Regions from separate parts of the Hansschlegelia sp. genome, predicted to be linked through region 2. Evidence: predicted binding sites of a transcription regulator. Region 2 holds the regulator's gene; each other region holds the start of a gene.
The links. Region 2 encodes LexA, which represses DNA repair genes until DNA is damaged. Its sites were predicted from a motif close to TGTTCNNNNTGTGTTCNG; they were not measured.

Region 1 (2,260 bases), on a different contig from region 2:
CGAGCGTCAGTCCGGAGGGGGGATCAAGCGCGACGAGCGGCGTGTAGCGGTCGCACCAGTCCGCGACGGCGCCGAGCAGGGCGGCGTCCTCCCGCGGATCGGCGGGTTCGACGCGCAGTTCGGGGCAGACGGAGCGCGCCTGGGTGAGCGCCGTCCCGGCGACGCAGCCGGATGCGGCGGCCCGGGCGTCGACCGCGACGAGGCGCAGCAATCCGCCCGCGCGTTCGACGATCGCCAGCGGGCGCTCATCCGGCGCGCCGCCGGAAAGCGCCTCCCGCCGCCGTACCCGGTCGATCGACAAGGTCGGCAGGGCGAGCGCCAGGATGCGCCGGCCCCGCGCCGACGGATCGACGGCCGGCGTCATCCGCCAAAGCGGCGTCGGGCTTGAGGAGGCGGAAGCGGCCGTCATCGGCCGCCCATTCCAGCGGCCAGCGGCCGAGCGCGCCGAGCCGGTTGCGGACAAGCTCCACCGTGGCGCAAGGACGCCCCCAATCCTCGAGTGCCGGGGCGGCGAGCGGCGCCACCCGCCAGCGCGTTTCGGCGGCCGAAAGCCCGGCCGGCGCGGAGCCGGAGCTGTCGGTCCGCAGCAGCAGCGCCATGACCCCGGACCGGCCGGCGGCAAGCGCGAGCCTGCGGCCCGCCACAAGGTCGAACCGGCTGAAGGCCCCGTAAGGCTCGATCAAGGCGGCGGCCAAGGCGCGGCAGCCGAGCCCCGCTTCCGCCGCCTTGAGCGCGGCGCCCGCGTCCGGCGCCCGGAGCAGCACGATGCGGGCCGGGTCGAGGCCGAGCTCCGCAAGGCCGGGCGGCCAGGGTTCGCCGCTCTCGCGCCCCGCCATGTCCTGCCGGATCCATAACACCGCCCTCCCCTCGCCGATCGCCAGCGCCGCAAGCCCGGCGGCGAACCCGCTCGCGGCCGCCGCCGCGGCGGCCGACGCCGCCGTCACCACATGCAGCGCGCCGCGCCTCAGCCCCCCGCCGAGAACCTCGTCCACCGGCCCGACCCCGAGCGCGACACGGCCTCCGCTTCCCGGCGGCCGTCCGGCTTCGGCCTCGATCCGGGCGAGCGCGCTCCGCAGCGCGCCCAGCGTCTCCTCCGCCGCGCCCATGCCGCTCCGCCACATGAAAGTTCCTGTTTTGTTCTTATGGAATCCTCTCAGGAAGGGAGTCAACCGGCCCCTCGGCAGGTGGTGTCTAGTTTGAATTTCGGGCGCTGGAATTGGCTAGGGACTCAGGCGATTTGGCCACTTGGAAATCTTTGGTACGGTTGCCGATCGGCGAGAGAGAGGACGTGTCTCTCTGGCGACTGGCGGGACGCGCGGTAGTACTCCCGCCACGCCGAGCTCCTCCCTTGGGAGCCGCAGCCTTGCCGAGCTACGCCGCGAGCTTTGAACCGGGGCTATCAGCCCCGCCCATGTTGAAGGCGACCGAGTCTCAGGCCGCGTGCGCGGAGGCCCGGAGCTCGCCGCGAGCCGCCCCCTGTCCGCGTCGTCTCGATCACTGAGGACGATGACGGCGAGGTCGCAAGGTTCCCGGTCAAGCTCTCAGCCGTGAGGCGAGCGGGGCGCTACGGCGTAGAGAATGAACCACTATGACGATCAAGCGGCATTAAAACTCAAACCGAGACACTACCCATCGGCGGCCCGGCGGCCGAACCTGCGCTGGGCCCGATTGCTTCTTCGGCCGTTCCGGCTTAGCGGGTCGAAGCCCCTGACGGAGAGGCCGATGGAATTCGTCCGGCACGCGATAGACGGCGTGGTCGAAATACGCCCGCGTCTCGTTCCGGACGCGCGCGGCAGCTTCTTCGAGAGTTTCCGGCGCTCGGCCTTCGAGGCGGAAGGGCTTCTCGTCGACTTCGTGCAGACCAACCGGTCGCGCTCCGCGGCCGCTGGGACCGTGCGGGGCCTGCATTACCAGCTCGCGCCCGCAGCGCAGGGCAAGCTCGTCTGCGTCCTGCGCGGCGCGGTGTTCGACGTGGCGGTCGATCTGAGGCGGAACTCGCCGACCTTCGGACGGCATGTCGCGGTGACGCTCACCGCCGCCTCGGGCGCGGAGCTGCACATTCCGCCGGGCTTCGCGCATGGTTTTTGCACCCTCGAGCCGGAGACCGAGGTGCTTTACGCTGTCACGAGCTATTATGCGCCGGAGCGCGAGCGCGCGATTTTCTGGGCGGACCCGGCGCTCGGCATCGAATGGCCGGTCGCGCCGGCCGAGGCGCGGCTCTCCGACAAGGACCTGCGCGCGCCGCTGCTCGCCGACGCGC
Region 2 (2,260 bases):
CGCCGCGCGCGAGGGCGACGAGGTGGTCGCGCACGAGGCGGTCCCGGTCGGCCGCCATGTCCGTCGGGCGGGCCTCGATTTTACGGCCGGCGAGACACTGCTGCCCGAGGGCCGGCGGCTCGGGGCGCGCGATCTCGCGCTCGCCGCGGCGCTCGGCCACGCCTCGGTCCCCGTCGCGCGGCGGCCGCGCGTGGCGATTCTGGCCACTGGCGACGAACTCGCCCTACCCGGCGCAGAGACTGGCCCGGACCAGATCTTCGCATCGAACGGCTTTGCGATCGCGGCCGCCGTGACCGGCGAAGGCGGCCTGCCGCTCGATCTCGGCGTCGCGCCGGACGATCCAGCGGCGATCCGCGCCGCCATCGAGCGCGCCATCGACGAGAGGGCCGATGTCCTCGTCACGCTCGGCGGCGCTTCCGTGGGCGACCACGACCTCGTCCGGCCGGCGCTGGAGGCCTGCGGCGTCGCGCTCGACTTCTGGAAGATCGCGATGCGGCCCGGCAAGCCGATGATGGCCGGGCGGCGGGGCGAGATGCTGGCGCTTGGCCTTCCCGGCAATCCCGTCTCGGCCATCGTCTGCGCCGTGCTGTTCTTGATGCCCGCGCTTCGGCGTCTCTCGGGGCGCGCCGACATCGAGCCGCAGATCATCCCGGGGCGGCTTGGCCGGGACATGCCGGCCAACGACCATCGCGAAGACTATCTGCGGGCCGCCCTGACCTTCGATCCGGATGGAGTCGCCGTCGCGACTGGCTTCCCGCGGCAGGATTCGTCCATGCTGCGGCGGCTCACCGAAGCCGAATGCCTGCTCGTTCGCCCGGCCGGCGCGGCCGCTGCCCGGGCGGGCGATCCCTGCATGATTCTGCCTCTGCCGCATCCGCTCTGAAGCCGAAGCGCAGGAGCGGATTCCCGACGTCCGCCCCGGCATGAACCGAACGTTAACTGTTGCAGAACACATCTAGAACAGGTAGATTTCTGTTCATGATTTGTTTTGCACCGTCGCGGACCCGCCCATGTTGACCCGCAAGCAGTACGAGCTTCTGCGCTTCATTCATGAGCGGCTGAAGGAGGCCGGCGTGCCGCCCTCCTTCGAGGAGATGAAGGAGGCGCTCGACCTCAAGTCGAAGTCGGGCATTCATCGGCTCATCATGGCTCTCGAGGAGCGCGGCTTCATCCGGCGCCTGCCGAACCGGGCGCGCGCGCTCGAAGTGCTGAAGCTGCCAGAGGCCGCGGCCCCCTCGGTCACGCGGCCGACCCCCCGGTTCTCGCCGAGCGTGATCGAAGGCAATCTCGGGCGGCTCAAGCCCGCTTCTTCGAACGACGACGACGGCGAAGATCGGCGCTCGGCCGTGCATGTGCCGGTGATGGGCCGGATCGCCGCCGGCGTGCCGATCTCGGCGATCCAGACCAGGAGCCACACGATCGCGGTGTCTCCGGACCTGCTGTCGACCGGCGAGCACTTCGCTCTCGAGGTGCGCGGCGATTCGATGATCGAGGCCGGCATTCTGGATGGCGACCTCGTCCTCATCCGCCGTCAGGACACCGCCGACACGGGCGACATCGTGGTCGCGCTGGTGGACGAGGAAGAGGCCACTTTGAAGCGGCTGCGGAAGCGCGGCGCCTCGATCGCGCTTGAAGCCGCAAACCCCGCCTATGAAACGCGGATCTTCGGCCCCGACCGCGTCGCCATCCAGGGACGGCTCGTCGGGCTGATCCGCCGCTACTGATCGTCCGGAGAGGTCTCGTCTTCCTCCTCCGCCTCGGCGGAACCGGTGGGGTCGACCGGCGGAGGCCTGAGGTCCTTGACGGGCGCCGTCGGGGCGAACGCCAGACGCGCAGCGGCGGCCGGAGGCGGCGTCGGGGGCTGGCGCGTCCATGGCCTTGAGCCCGCGGGGTCGAGGGCGGCGACGCCCGAAAAGCCATCGCCGGAGCGCGTGAGGCTCAGCGCGCCGGTCGCTGCGAGGATTCTTCGGTCAACCACCGCCGCCGTCTCCGCGCAGGCCGCCGGCGCGTCAAGGCGCGTGACGACAAGCGCCGCCCGCCGGCAGTCCTCCTCCAGTCCCCTCGGGTCCCACGACAGCGCGACGACGCCACCGCCCGCGAGGGGCGCGGTGCAGCCATAGGCGTCGCACCGCACGTCGCGTGCGGCGTCCCGCGTCGGCGCAGGCGAGCCGTCGGCCGCAAACCAGACCTTGGCGGCGAACCGGCCCGGGCTGGCGCCGAGCAGCGCGAGCCGGCCATCCGGCGCCCGCGCCGCAAGCGC
Region 3 (2,260 bases), on a different contig from region 2:
CCCGGGAGACGGGGCTCGTCTGGCGGCGGTGCAGATCACGCTTGATCCGGGCTGGAAAACCTACTGGCGCCAGCCCGGGGCGAGCGGCGTTCCCCCGAGGTTCGACTTTTCCGGGTCGGATAATCTGGAGTCCGCCTCGATCTCCTATCCGGCTCCCGAACGGAACACGGACGAGGACGGGGTGACGAATGTCTACCATGGCGCCGTGACGCTGCCGGTCCGTATCGTGCCTCGAGACCCGGCTGCGCCGGTGACGCTTCGCCTGGTGGCGGATTACGGCGTCTGCGAACGGATCTGCGTGCCGACGCATGCCGAGGCGCAGCTCGAGCTCGCCCCGGATGGCGCCAAGCCGGGGCCAGCGCTTGAGGAAGTTCGGGCGGCCGCCGCCGAACTTCCCGTTTTGGAGCCGCTCGGCGCGAAGGCGTCGGTCGCGATCGCCTCCGTCACCCAGATCCCTGAGGCCGATGCGCCGGCGCTGCGGATAGAGGTCGCCGCTCCTGAAGGCGGCGGCGCGCCGCAGCTGTTCGCCGAAACTGGCGACGGCGCGTATGTCGCGGCGCCCGAGTTGATAGAGAAGCCAGCCTCGGGGCGCGCGGCGTTCCGAATCCCTCTGGACGAGCCGGATCCGCCCGCAACGGGCCTTCGTCTTACGCTCGTGGCCGCCGGCAAGGCGATCGAGACGCGCGTGCCCCTCGACGCCATAAAGCCGAGGTCCTAAGTCTCGCGAACTTCTTGGAGGCCGCGACGGCGGCTTCGCGATCCTCAGGAGACGGCCATGACGATCAAAGTCGGCGATAGGCTGCCGAACACCACCTTCCGCCGCCTCGGGCCGAACGGCCCCGAAACCGTCATGGCGGACGAAATTTTCGGCGGGAAAAAAGCCGTGCTGTTCGCAGTTCCGGGCGCTTTCACGCCGACCTGCCACAAGAACCACCTGCCGGGTTACCTCAACAACATGGACGCGCTTGCGGCCAAGGGCGTCGAGGTCGTCGCAGTGACCGCAGTCAACGACCCGTTCGTGATGGACGCCTGGGCGAACGCAACCGGCGCCAAGGGCAAGATCGAGTTCCTGTCAGATGGCAGCGCGGATTTCGCCAAGGCGATCGGCCTGGAGCTCGACGCCTCCGCCGGCGGGCTCGGCATCCGGTCGAAGCGCTACGCGATGGTGCTCGACGACATGACGGTCACGCAGCTCGCGGTCGAGGACCAGCCGGGCAAAGCCGATCTTTCGAGCGCGGAGCGCCTGCTGGAGGCTCTCTGACGGTTTGGCGGTACGCGAACGGCGCTTGCGTACCGCCATACCCCTTGATGTGAACAAAAAGGGTACATAGAACAGGAGGCCGTCGCTGGAGGACCTGCTGTTTTGGACATCGCCCGCAAGCTCGCGATCCTGGCCGACGCGGCCAAATACGACGCCTCATGCGCCTCCAGCGGAACAGACAAGCGCAGCTCGGCAGGCGGCAAAGGCGCGGGTCCACAGGGGCTCGGCTCGACGGAAGGCGCTGGCATCTGCCACTCCTACGCCCCTGACGGTCGCTGCATCTCGCTGCTGAAAATTCTGCTGACGAACGCCTGCGCGTTCGATTGCCTCTATTGTGTCAACCGCTCTTCCAGCAACGTGCCGCGGGCGCGGTTCACGGTGGCCGAGGTGGTCAAGCTGACCCTCGATTTCTACCGGCGGAACTACATCGAGGGCCTGTTCCTCTCCTCCGGCATCGTGAGAAGCCCCGACTATACGATGGAGCAGGTCGTCCGCATCGCCCGCACGCTTCGGCTGGAGCACGGCTTCAAGGGCTACATCCATCTCAAGACGATCCCGGACGCATCTCCGGAGCTGCTCGCTGAGGCCGGGCTTTACGCCGATCGGCTGTCGATCAATGTCGAACTGCCGACGGAGACCGCGCTGAAGCAGCTCGCGCCCGAAAAGGACATCCGGGCGGTGCGCCGCACGATGGCCGGACTTCGCGGCCGGATCGAAGAGGCGAAGGCCGAGCGGCGCGCGCCCCGGTTCGCGCCCGCCGGCCAGAGCACGCAGATGATCATCGGGGCGGACGCGTCCGACGATCGAGCGATCCTCGGAACCTCCGCAAGCCTCTACGGCTCCTACCGGCTGAAGCGCGTGTACTATTCGGCCTTCAGTCCGATCCCGGACGCGAGCGCCACCCTGCCGCTGCAGGCGCCGCCGCTCGTCCGGGAGCACCGGCTCTACCAGGCCGACTGGCTGATGCGTTTCTACGGCTTCTCCGTCGACGAAATCACC

Region 1: a site for LexA is predicted at 1,125-1,142, ahead of VM780_RS09205 (DNA repair protein). Genes of this name have one in related genera too.
Region 3: a site for LexA is predicted at 1,311-1,328, ahead of VM780_RS09150 (putative DNA modification/repair radical SAM protein). Genes of this name have one in related genera too.

Annotation. Positions count from the first base shown of each region.
Region 1 covers NZ_DATLJK010000013.1:185,144-187,403, reverse strand. The annotation lists gene VM780_RS09210 (DNA polymerase Y family protein) at 1-364, opposite strand, end outside; gene VM780_RS09205 (DNA repair protein) at 246-1,121, opposite strand; gene rfbC (dTDP-4-dehydrorhamnose 3,5-epimerase) at 1,723-2,260, shown strand, end outside.
Region 2 covers NZ_DATLJK010000004.1:51,406-53,665, reverse strand. The annotation lists gene glp (gephyrin-like molybdotransferase Glp) at 1-883, shown strand, start outside; gene lexA (transcriptional repressor LexA) at 1,011-1,724, shown strand; gene VM780_RS01660 (ComEC/Rec2 family competence protein) at 1,718-2,260, opposite strand, start outside.
Region 3 covers NZ_DATLJK010000013.1:176,207-178,466, reverse strand. The annotation lists gene VM780_RS09160 (protein-disulfide reductase DsbD domain-containing protein) at 1-718, shown strand, start outside; gene VM780_RS09155 (peroxiredoxin) at 776-1,261, shown strand; gene VM780_RS09150 (putative DNA modification/repair radical SAM protein) at 1,364-2,260, shown strand, end outside.